4 regions of the Blautia sp. Marseille-P2398 genome follow, and region 2 is predicted to be linked to each of the others. Evidence: riboswitches for the same ligand, from Rfam matches in the RefSeq annotation. Region 2 holds a riboswitch; each other region holds the start of a gene.

What was found. Region 2 has a riboswitch for cyclic di-GMP ahead of ACESZG_RS04435 (response regulator). Riboswitches for the same ligand answer to the same signal wherever they lie in the genome.
Region 1: linked by a shared signal. The riboswitch ahead of ACESZG_RS11315 (YHYH domain-containing protein) and the one ahead of ACESZG_RS04435 (response regulator) in region 2 are both predicted to bind cyclic di-GMP.
Region 3: linked by a shared signal. The riboswitch ahead of ACESZG_RS05490 (peptidoglycan-binding protein) and the one ahead of ACESZG_RS04435 (response regulator) in region 2 are both predicted to bind cyclic di-GMP.
Region 4: linked by a shared signal. The riboswitch ahead of ACESZG_RS11515 (ABC transporter substrate-binding protein) and the one ahead of ACESZG_RS04435 (response regulator) in region 2 are both predicted to bind cyclic di-GMP.

What each region holds. Positions count from the first base shown of each region.
Region 1 is NZ_CAXSTD010000008.1:189,912-193,111, forward strand. It holds gene ACESZG_RS11300 (hypothetical protein) at 266-451, shown strand; gene ACESZG_RS11305 (hypothetical protein) at 451-1,053, shown strand; gene ACESZG_RS11310 (helix-turn-helix domain-containing protein) at 1,287-1,541, opposite strand; cyclic di-GMP riboswitch class I at 1,709-1,789, shown strand; gene ACESZG_RS11315 (YHYH domain-containing protein) at 1,906-2,448, shown strand; gene ACESZG_RS11320 (hypothetical protein) at 2,483-2,893, shown strand; gene ACESZG_RS11325 (hypothetical protein) at 3,020-3,200, shown strand, end outside.
Region 2 is NZ_CAXSTD010000003.1:16,317-19,516, reverse strand. It holds gene ACESZG_RS04435 (response regulator) at 1-1,643, opposite strand, end outside; cyclic di-GMP riboswitch class I at 1,822-1,897, opposite strand; gene ACESZG_RS04430 (ABC transporter permease) at 2,137-3,039, opposite strand; gene ACESZG_RS04425 (ABC transporter ATP-binding protein) at 3,039-3,200, opposite strand, start outside.
Region 3 is NZ_CAXSTD010000003.1:228,434-231,633, forward strand. It holds gene ACESZG_RS05490 (peptidoglycan-binding protein) at 1-1,482, opposite strand, end outside; cyclic di-GMP riboswitch class I at 1,561-1,641, opposite strand; gene ACESZG_RS05495 (helix-turn-helix transcriptional regulator) at 1,845-2,063, shown strand; gene ACESZG_RS05500 (hypothetical protein) at 2,296-3,200, opposite strand, start outside.
Region 4 is NZ_CAXSTD010000009.1:28,020-31,219, reverse strand. It holds gene ACESZG_RS11520 (hybrid sensor histidine kinase/response regulator) at 1-558, opposite strand, end outside; gene ACESZG_RS11515 (ABC transporter substrate-binding protein) at 542-1,357, opposite strand; cyclic di-GMP riboswitch class I at 1,536-1,629, opposite strand; gene ACESZG_RS11510 (MATE family efflux transporter) at 1,793-3,136, opposite strand.

The sequences.
Region 1 (3,200 bases), on a different contig from region 2:
GGTGTCAAAATACAGAGATAAGATACCAGAATACATATATGAGAAACTACGTACGGTGAGAGTAGAGCCGTATTGATGTGTATATCCTAGAGAATACGGGCATAATATTGACTAAATAATTGATTCAAGACTGGGTTTATGATACAATATAATCAAGAAATAAAGGTATATTTGTATGAACCCAGTTGTTGACATAACATGACTGGGGTGTTATATTCTTATGAATAATAATGCGAATTTTGAAGAACAGAAGGAGGTTGATTGTATGGCATTAGCACAGAAACGAAATCCAGGGTGTATTATTACCTGTGGCAAGGAAAAAACATTCTTTAAAAAAGTAAATGAAAATCGACCGACTGAGGCATTTTGGAATGAATGCAAACAGTTACGCAAAAATTTGAATACAGAATCAATTAATGCGTTAAATGCGTTGATGGACAAGGAAGATTAATGGGTAATCAAGAATTAAGTTTTGTTGAATTGAATCAATCGAAAGTCACAGATGATGTGATACAGCAGTTTGATTGTGGAAATGAGGATATGACAGAATATCTACACAAATATGCAAAAAATGATTCAATAGAGGGTAAGGGTGTTACATATGTTTTAGTAGCAGAAGACAGAAAACATATTTATGCTTATGCAACTATTAAGGCATATAGCTTATACTATTATGACGAGGCAGAGAAATATCATACAAAGGTAATGAATGATGATGGAAAGATTTTATTATCTATTCCAGCAGTTGAGATAAAGATGTTTGCAATCAGTAGAAAACTAAAAGGTCAGGTAGCATATTTGCTTGATCCAGTAAAAAAGCAACATTATTCAAGTATCTTCTTTAAATGGTTTCTTGAGTATTTATATTACATGTCAATGAATACTATTGGATTTCAGATGGTATTTCTTAGAGCAAATAATGAGGGAGAAAGGCTTTATAGAAATAATAGTTTTATCGAATGTGATGAATATTTAAGTACATATGATGCTAAAGCAGATGGATGTACTTCTTTAGCAATTACCTTGTCAGAAATTGAGGAAGTTATTTTTTGATAGGCATATCAGGGAAAACAAAATCCTTGATGTGCCTATTTTTTTACGTTTTATATGTCTGCTGCCGAGCGGTACTCTTTAATGTAAAACCACCGCCCCTATAAACACGTATATTAAATTTTAAGGACGAATAATATACACATAAGAAATATCTTCATATAATATAATATATAAAAGTCTGTTATAAAGCGAAATACAAGGCTTGAGAAGCATTCTGAGAGCATGATTTATTATCATAGAGGTTGATCTTCATCAGAAGGAACATAGACACAAATATCCTGTATCTGACAGTGCAGAATACGGCACAAGTCATTAACTGTCTTCATAGAAATATTTTGATTATGTTTAAGACGATGCAAAGTGCTATGAGACATATGATGCTTGCTTGTCAAAGTATACCAGTTTTCATTTGTTTTCTTTAATGTTTCCCAGAATGGACTGTAATCTATCATGGCTGTTCCTTCAAAGATATTTGATATTATTACCATAAAATAGATTCTTATACTTGAATATCTTCGTTATAACGAATATAATAAGGGTATTACAGCAATGTGATAGTGAATACGAAATGTCGAACAAATTTGACAAAAAGAATTGTATATTACATATAGCAGTAGTATAATCAAATTGTGAATTTTATGTGAAATGTTTATTCAATTGAATACGGCATAGCCAGAGAAATCTGGTGACGCAAAACTACAGGGTCTAAGCGAATGTATGACAGCCAGTTGCAACTATGATAATTAAGGCATTGCTTTTTTTCTTATGGAGAAGTGATGTCTTTTTTAAATAATTTTACGGAGGAAGAAGCGTATGATGAAAAAGTTTTTTAAGAAAATCTCTATTTATACGATGACAGCAATGCTTGCTTTTTCAACAGTACCAGGAACAGTACAGGCACATTCTGGAAGAACAGATTCAAGTGGAGGACATCATGATAATAAAAATGTGAGTGGTTTAGGTTCTTATCATTATCATTGCGGTGGACATCCTGCACATTTACATGATGGTGGTGTATGTCCTTATAGTAGTTCTGCTGCTACGTCAGATACATCAACTACTTCTGAGGTGAGTACAACGACATCTGGTGGAGCAGGTTGGGGAACTTTTGGCGGTGGTTTAGCATCTTCTAACACTTCACAGACGACAACTGCAACACCATCAGCATCTAATGCAATACAATTAAATGCAGGAAGTAGTATTACAATTTCCAAAGACATTATCAAGATTGTACAGGATGTACTCAATCAAAAAGGATATGATTGTGGATCTGTTGATGGTATTGCAGGAAATAAGACTAAAGAAGCTATTAAGAAATTTATAGACGAGAATCAATCAGACAGTACAGATAATGCAATTGTGAATATGGTTGCTAAAGGACTGGGGATTAAATAAAGCAATTACAAGATAAAAGGAAGTATTAACAGACATGAATACCAAAAAATTTTTACCGTTACTCATTAAATCGACTCTTATATTAACATCAATAGGAATGTTGACTGCCTGTGGAGAATCATCGGATAATACTTATGATTCTTCTGTAACATCTTCAAATAGTTATAATTCATCAGATTACAGTAGTGATTCGTATTCCAGTGATTATGGTTCATCGGATTATGATGACGATTCAAATAGTTACAGTTCTTCTTATGATTCAAATGATTACAGTTCATCAGATTATGATAATGATTATTCAGAAGGACATTCTTATGATAAAAGTGATCCGTTTTACTCTGCCAACGATGTTGATGGTAATGGTAAGTTGACAGACGAAGAATGGCAAAATGCAATGGATGACGCAATAACCTATTACTATTATAAAATGCAAGAGGGAAATTGATTTAGATAATATTGACATGGAGTTTCCAAGGCATGAAAAGAAAATTTACAATAGGGATTTTAATTGGTATAACAGATACTATCTGGATGTGGATCGTCAAATGACCAAATAAATATATCTAAATGGATGTTTAAAGACGATCTGAATATTTATAGTTGTGAAAAAATTCTTGGTAAAGCAAAAGTAGAAGAATTAAATAATTGCACACAATATTTTTGGGACGACTATAAAATTTGCAATAAATATGAAGGAACGCTATCGCTATTATATTCTAATAAACAGGATGATTGGTCTTCAAATCCTGATA
Region 2 (3,200 bases):
TCAGCAGACTTCTTGGATTTTTCTTCCGCACGTTTTGATTTTTTCAAAGAATCAAGAATTATACACAGGACAACGAAAAAAGAAATTCCAGCGATAAGTAATACTGTCAGTAAATTGTCCTGAATAAAATCCTTCGCTGTAACTTTTCGTGAGGAAACATTATACGAAACTACTGCACCTGAAAATTGAGTTGTAGGCATAGATGTCAGTGTTTTATTCAGAATGGACAAAAGAACCGGTTCTCCCTGCTGAATAGCAAATGGAACATCAGCTTCTTTTGTCAGGAAAACACTATGAAGCTTATTATTTTTCAAATAGTCTGAAACAGTACCTGAATTGCTTACAATACAATCCGTCTCCCCTTTCTGCATTGCTTTTACTGCTGCATCTGATGTTTCATATTCCACAACCTTCCATTGCGGATAATTGTATGAAAGATATGCTTTCAATGCAAAATCATCTTTTTCAACGGCAACTATATTCTCTTTATTTTCATCAAAAGAATCCTTTGCCGTAATTGCTTCCATATTCAGAGTCAATAGCGTATCCGACAAAGCAAATCCATTTGTTTCTGCAAAGTATGGATTCTGGTTTGCATGAAAAATCAGGTCTATTTTTCCATCCTGCAATGCCTGAAGCAGTTCACTTCTTGTCTCATATCCATTTAATTCATATTCCAGAGTCTGACCTTGCAGACAATTTTCTGCAAGATCCACATAATCTGTAATAACACCTGTCAGTTTACCTGTTGATGGATCTACACTGCTGATACCTCCATCCTGATTCAAATACCCTATCCGGATTGCACCATGCTGCCCGATCCACTCACTTTCTTCTTTTGAAAGAAACGAGCTGCTCTGTGCAGAAAGATAACGCCTGTAGAGATCATCTGTGTAAAATGGGTTGTCATCCTTGATTCTGCGCATAGCACTATCCAGTGATTCTTTGATATCCGGACGTTCTGGATTTATAGCGAAATAGATTTCTGTCTCTCCAATACTTGTAAGCGGTGAAATATCCGATTCTTCCCAACGGGGGTCTTCTTGCGAAACGAAGCAGTCAATTTCATGGTTCGACAGTTTGTCCATAATTTCTGTGTTTGTAGAAACATTGATATGCTTCGTATACAGACCATATTTTGATTCCCATTCATTAAGCACATCCTCCACTATATTATCTTTAAACACACCAATATTTTTTCCCTCAAAAGAATCCAAATTTCCTGCTGTAAGATCCATATTGGATGCATCCGTATAGATGTAATATTTCTCTTCCCCCATAGGCATATCGGAAAAAAGCATTTTTTCAGCACGTTCGTCTGTATAGGAAATGCCACCAAGAATATCAATCTCTCCATTTTCCAACTGTGTAAAGCAGTTTTTCCAATCACTTGTTATGTATTTATATGTCCATCCTGCATAACCTGCAATATCTTGAAGATACTCATAACCATAGCCGCTTCTTTCTCCCTTTTCATTGACTACATTATAAGTTTCCTCAAAAGATCCTACCCGGATAACATTGTCAGAGTTTTCTTTGGCAGATGCAGGAACGGATAAAACAATAAAACATATAATTGTGCAAAATATAATGTAACAAAATTTGAAATTCATTATATTCTGTACTAATTTGCACTTCTTCATCTTTCTCCCCTCCTCTAGGCTACAGTTGCTTGCTTGCTTCCAGATTTTAATTTTACATTCATTAATTATCAATAACCTCCACACTATTTTTCACAATATTTTTCCAAACAGCTTCTGTATTACTTATTCAAGTGCTCTACCATAAAAAAGCACTGTCAAACAGACAGTGCACCTCATTTCATGCAACTGGCTGCCATTTTACAGGCCCTGTAGCTTTGCGTCCCAGACTTTCATCTGGTTTGCCAATTTCCATATTATAGCTTTAATACTTATGCAAAAAAACTGGTTTTATTATACTATAGCACTCTACTGTACACAAGAAAAACATTACCGTTTTAACGCCAAAAAATAAAAAAAAGAACAGCCGATACATATACTCGAACTGTTCTTCTACTTCCGAAGACCACGCAGCATTGACATTACTGTTTCCTGCTCATTTGTACTCAGATCGTTCCATATCCCTAGAACTTTCACCCGCTAAAAACAATATTTCCTATCGTCTGCCTTCACCCGCTAACAACAATGTAACCACATAGTAAATAATTCCAAATACAGCTATACTTCCCATCATAATGCCAATCATCTGATTTATACTCACCACATTTCCATGAAATACCGGATTGCAATCAAGCGTGTCTCTTATCGCTTCAACCATTTCATCCGGATAATTTTTTCTCTCCATCTCTCTGAAAACTCCGTGAAGCATATGATTCTTAATCAATGAAGTGGCATATGTACTCGGAAGATAAGACAGTGCCTTCTGAAGACCTGGTCCAAAATTTGAAATCGGCATATAAGCACCACATATAAAACCATATCCTGCGCTGACAATTGTACCTACAGCCGAAAGCTGTCCCTGTGTTGTCAACGGAAAGCTAATGATACTTGAAAGCGTACTTCCAAATAGGACGAGCAATATCATATCAAATAAAACCCATAATATGTCTGCTGTATTCATATACCATCCCATTTTAAGTAAATATCCCAGGCATAATACAAACGCAAGTCCATTGACCATCAATGAATTAGCTACTGTTGACAGAAAATATCCCAAATAAATTTTTTCCTTGCTGACCGGTGCAACATTAAAATCCTTCCTTGTTCCATTTGCCTTGTCCTGCACCATAGTCAGATTCACACAAAATGTTACAGTGATACAGCTCACTGCCATAAGTGATGCTGTCAGTTGTGCTGCCACGGTTCCATTAATAAGCTTATCCGAAATTGTAATCATATCCGGAATTGCTGCTGTAAAAGAATCTTTGAAAACCTTTGCAAGAAATGTAGCATACAGAACAATTAGAATAACTGGTGTGATCATTGATGTAAACAACATACCTTTATCTTTAAAAAACAGTTTCCTGTTCCTGTCCATTAATGCCAATACTGTTCTCATCAGCGTTCACCTCCAAGCTTCTTTCCTGTGACTGCAAGAAATACATCATCCATACCGCCTTTTACTACTTCATAATCCGTGAATAGGTCCTGATGCTCTACAATAAGCTTCGTAGCTTCTTTCGTATTTCTTACTTTTATCTGATATCCGTCACGTATTTT
Region 3 (3,200 bases), 210 kb from region 2:
AATACCACAATCGTATCCCATATCATTTAGAGCCTGTTGTACTACTTTTATTATTTCTATATCATTAATTACAGCAGCACTTGGACTAGTACTAGCATATTCCAGTTTACTTGTATATAAGAAATCCCCTTTGTGATAAAAGGTTTCTTCTATTTTTATATTATTTTCATATTTCCACTCAGTTCTTGTACCATCGTTTCTCGTCTGCGATATAAGATTTCCATCTGCATCATACGTGTAATCTTCATATCTTTCATTGTCCCTTTCGCTATATATAATATTGCCGTTATCATCATAAAAATAATTTGTGGTAGCTTGATTATCATATTCGATATTTTCAAATTTTTCTTGACATAAACGATTTTTATCATCATATGAATAAGACGTTGTATATTTTACACTATCATCTGCAACATTATACGTGGTTGATTCTATTAAGTCATCGCCTTTATACTTATGAATTGTATAATATGAATAGCTTGAATCTTTATTGTCCTCATGATCTATTCTAATGTTATTGCCATCTTTATCATATGTGTACTTTTCATCATTGTTTACGGTACCATCTGGATATACACATTGTTTCTCAATTAACCGATATTCGTCATCATATTCATATTGATATGTAAAAGATAACTTACCATCGTCTCCAAACACCTCTTCTTTTTCAATATATTGGTCTGGAATTAAAGTTTTCTGTATATTTTCATTTGACTTGTCTTCATCTTCTGTAGCTTTGGCTTTTTCCTCTTCTGCATCAGCAGCAGGTGTGGTTTCTTCCTGTACTGTCTCTTTATCAGATTCGTTCTGAGATGCTTGTTTTTCTTCAAGAGCAGAAAGTCTTTCTTCTATACCATCAGAACTGTCTTTGTTAGAATCACTTTTTGCATCAGACTTTTCTTCTGTTGCTTCTGATGTAGCATTATTTGAATCTGTACTTTCAGAGTCAGATGTTTCTTCATCATCTTCATCCATAACAGATTTGAAAGCTTCTCTCGCTATGGTAATTTCTTTTTTTAATAATTCAGTACCATCATTCAACGTCCCTACCATAGTAAATGACAATTGTTTAAAGTCCGTATTATTTACTTCTTGTAAAGTTTCAAGCATAATATACCAAGCAGAAGAAAAAGATGTTCCTGCCTTATAGTCGTTAGAATCCCATTGAAATGCAACAGTTGTATCATCAACTTTAGCATCTTGTACTTTCAGCGTCAAAATATTAGGATACGAATTTTTTATAGACATATTTAATATGATATCAGAAGCATCTAAAGTATATTCTGCCGAATCCATTTTAATTGTTACTTTTTTATCTTCATATATTGATGTCTCTGCACCTTTTTCAGATATACTTATTGAATCTGATTCACCACTTTTCTGCTCAGTTGTTTCAGTATCACTCGCCCATGTTATCACTGGCGTCCCTACTGATAATGAAGCTACCATACACATTGCTAATAATTTTGTTTTCTTCTTCATGTTCATATCCCCTTGATCTTTTTGTATATAAAAAAGACATTACCCCAAACATACTTGAAGCAATGCCTTAATTATCATAGTTGCAACTGGCTGTCATACATTCGCTTAGACCCTGTAGTTTTGCGTCACCAGATTTCTCTGGCTATGCCGTATTTGATTGTATAAACATTTCACATAAAATTCACAATTTGATTATACTACTGCTATATGTAATATGCAATTCTTTTTGTCAAATTTGTTCGACATTTCGTACTTACTATCACATTTCTGTAATACTTACATTATATTCGTTATTACGAAGATATTCAAGTATAAGAATCTATTTTATGATAATAATATCAAATATCTTTAAAGGAACAGCCATGATAGATTACAGCCCATTCTGGGAAACATTAAAGAAAACAAATGAAAACTGGTATACTTTGACAAGCAAGCATCATATGTCTCATAGCACTTTGCATCGTCTTAAACATAACCAAGACATTTCTATGAAGACAGTCAATGACTTATGCCGTATTCTGCACTGTCAAATACAGGATATTTGTGTCTATGTTCCTTCTGATGAAGATCAACCTTTATGATAATATATCATGTTCTCAGAATGCTTCTCAAAGCTTGTATTTCGCTTTATAATGAATTTTTATATAGCGTATGAAGATTTTCTCATGTGTGCATCATTCGTTCTTAAAATTTAATATACGTGTTTATAGGGGCGGTAGTTTTACATTAAAGAGTACCGCTCGGCAGCAGCCATATAAAACGTAAAAAAATAGGCATACCAAGGATTGTGCTCCCTGATATGCCTATAATATATTAATACGGTTCTACTCGTACCGTAAGCAGTTTCTCATATATGTATTCTGGTATCTTATCTCTGTATTTTGACACCGTAATTGCAATGTCATATTCTTTGAACTTCTTATAATCTGCAAATGCTTCTTCTATTGTATCCCTATATGGTAAATCAATTATATCTTCTGTACCAAAATAAGTAATCTGTCCGTAATATTTATTGACTTTACCATTATATCTTACTCCAAGAGGAAGCACATTGTTTGGTGTTTCCCCATCTTTATAATGCTTTTTACTGTTGGCAAGTAATGTATTTAAGCCTTGTGGCAGAATACAGATTGTCTCTGGAGAATATACCTTGCTTCCATTACCAAATAAATCCTTGTCTACAGCCATTGATTCGCCTGGTACTTTATAATATAATTCCAAGTATCTCTTGACAAATAACTGCGGATAATCTTTCCATTCTTGACACAATTCAACATCATCATAACACTTGTGCGCACTCTCACTGTTATTTTCACCTTTACATCGACTGGAAATAGAACCATACGCAATCATTGCTTGATTCTTGGCATTGTTGACATACTCAATATATTCCTGCTCATAGTTTAACTCCTGCCATGTAATCTTATCTGCTTTAAGATTTATGAAATCTTTGCCAGTAACATAAATCAGATTTTTATACCAATTATCATCAAAGTCACCATTCTTATGCCAGACCTTACCTCTGCCTCTATATTGTTTCAGAAAGCATTTTGCTACTAACTCTTCTGGACTGGTTTCTCTCTTAGTGGTTTCAACTATGATTTTGCCTGTTAGTTTCCCTCTGATTTTTTCTGGTGTTCGCCACACTTCATAAATAGTATAATGGCATTTTCCTTGCTTATGCTCATAGAATTTGTTCATATTTGGGTTTCTATGGT
Region 4 (3,200 bases), on a different contig from region 2:
ATAATAATAGATTGCAACCATACCTGGCCCATCTTTTCTGGCACAGGCTGCAATGTCGATACGTGATCCGTCTTCTCGGTCAATCCGTTCCGAATAAGATCTTTCTTCATATCCGGTAAAATCCATGATAATGTCTTTTTGCAGATAATCTGTGATCTCATTGGTCAGAGCCTCATCCATGCTGTATTTGCAGACTGTCTTTCCCTCTGCATCCAGCACAAGGATACCATCCACCCAGAGGGTCTGCAGATTTTCTTTCAGAAACTCCTGGCTTAGCCGGCCGCCGTTTTCTGTTTCCATGTCGATATTCGTACTCATCTGTCTGGCACTTTCAATGGCGCGGAGGAGACTTTTAGATTCCGAAGCTTCATTATAATGGGTATAGGTGGAACACTGCACTTTGACATAGTTTACAGTTTTCACCATCCTGTTCTCTGCTTCTTTTTTCTCTGCCTGAAAAAAGTAATACAGGGAAGTTGCAGTCACACAGATTCCAAGCAGAATGCCGAATATCCAGAATCGTTTTACTTTTATTCTTCTCCTAATATCCAAGATCATCCACCTCCAGATACTTCTGGGGATCATCCAGATATTTTTTAATGATTTTCAGGGATGTGCCATCCTGACGCATTTCTTCCAGCGTCTGATCCATCTGCTCACAGATTCCTCTGTCATCCTCTTTTGCAAAAGCAACACCTATCCCGACCACCATCAGCGGATCTTCCAGAATACGGAAGCTTGCATCATAATCCTTCATGTACTGGACAATGGATTCCTCATGTGCAGCAACTGCATCTACATATCCTTTTCCCAGAAAGGTATAGATCAGTTCCCTGTGCCCAAGACTGATCAGATTGCCCAGTTTGGGGATCCTTTCATCTGTCCGGTTCAGAAAGATGCCTTCCGGTTTGGTTGTGGACTGGACGGCAAGGTTCTTTCCCTCCAGATCACTTAGTTTATAGATATCACTGCTCTCATTTACAGCAACTACCTGGCGGCTTGCTATGTAGGGTCCTGCCCAGCGGTAATCGTCAAGGCGTCCTTCCATGGAAAAACAGCCCATAATACAGTCAATCTCTCCGCTTTCTACCAGTTCTTTTTTCTTCTCCCAGTTGATCTGGACAACATCCACCTGATAACCCATTCTTTTAAAAGCTTCTGTAGCCAGTTCCACATCAATTCCTGTGGGAATCCCATCTTCATTCAGATAATTGTATGGCGGATAACTGTCACTGCCCAGGGTGATGACGGGCTTTTCCCTTTCTTTTTTAGTGATATTTGTGTTTTTACACCCTGCCAGGGCAGTTGCTAAAATTCCCACAAGCAGAATGCCTGCAATCACCTTTTTCCCTTTCATCTTTTCTCCATTCCTGCTATTCTTTTCTATTTTTTCTCAAATTTAACCGAATCAGGTAAGTCCCCTGCGGAGGTTGCGAATATCCGCTTGAAGACACAAAAAAGTTCCTTGTAAAAAATTTTACAGGAACTTTTTCCATAATGCCCATTTAACATTTACCTTTTTTATTACTGAGGCATGATGCAACCGGCTGGCATGGCCAGATTTCAATCTGACTTTAGCTCCTTCTGGCTTTGCGCCCCGGCTTTTCAACCGGTTTGCCAATAAATGCCATAAAAAATTATTTTTTATTATAGCACTCATACTATATCATGTCTATAAGAAAATATGTTACTGTTCACAGCAACACGCTTCGCGGGATATTGCCAGTGAACAGTAACGAAAATATACCTCTTAACATACGAATCCAGCTTTCCATCAAAACTTAAGAGAAATTTACCGGAATGAAACTCCTTCATCAACCGGCCATGATTTTCTAAGTGCCCCATAGGAGATCAGAAAATTCGCAAGCCATCCGGCCGGTACAGCAAGCCAGACAAATGCAATTCCATAACGCGGTGCAAAAATCAAGGCAACTGACAGCCGAATGGCAAGATTTACCATATTGGCAATGAGAAACGGCCGCATAATTCCAAGTCCACGAAGAACTCCATCTGTTGCCATCTTAATACCCATAAAAATAAAGAAATATCCCAGCCATTTCATATAATCCCCGGACACCTGATATGCCAGAGCGGTTCCATCTTTTCCAAGGAATAAGGAAGAAATTGGGGTGTGCAGTGTTTCAATGACTATGAAAGCAAGGACTGCGAAACACAGGTCCAACACCAGTGCAGCATGGTATCCTTTTTTGATACGTTCAATTTTCTTTGCTCCAAGATTCTGGGAAACATAGGGCGAAACCGCATTTCCAATGGATACAAATATCAGTGAAAAAACATTCTCTACTCTCATGGTTGCCGCATAACCTGCCAGCGCTTGTGTACCGAAGGGATTTACAACCGCCTGTACGATCATCATACCAATTGACACTGTGGATTGCTGAAGAACCGATGGTACTGCAATACGAAGCATGGAATGTAACTCCTGCCTGTCAAACCAGTTAAAGCGGCTTTTATATCGACGCATCCGGTTAAAGAAAATCAAAAGCGAAAACACTGCGGAAATCCCCTGCGCAATGAGAGTTGCAAGGGCGGCACCGAACACACCCAGCCCTAAACCTGCCACCATCCAAAGATCCATAACAATATTCAAAACAGAAGAAAATATCAAAAGGCCCAACGGAATCTTCGATTCACCGATGGAATTGAACATCGTTGAAAGGATATTGTACATAAACAGAAAGGGAAATCCCACAAAATAAACACGCAGATACAGTACCGCTTCATCCAGTATGTCAGCAGGTGTTTGTAATAAACTCATCATAAAATGAGAAAAAACAAAGCCAAAAACCCCCAGAAGTATACTCAGAATCAGAAAACTGATCAACGATGTTGACACAATTGTTTTCATTTTGCTATAATTCTGAGCTCCAAAATAGCGGCTCACAAGTACGCCTGCTCCTACACCAGCTCCCAAAGCCACACAGATGAAAACATTGGTCAAAGCGGCACAGGCTCCAACTGCCGCAAGTGCAGAGGATCCCACAAACTGACCGACGATAATGGAATCAGCCATATTATATACTTGTTGAAAGAAGCTGCCCAGAATCATAGGCATTGCAAAAACAGTCAGTGCTTTAAGAGGGGCATCTGTGATTAAATATTCATCTTTTGACATTCTCATTTTCCTCCATCAATTCCTGCTTTTTATCCGAAATCACGATTGTATTTTCAAAATGTAA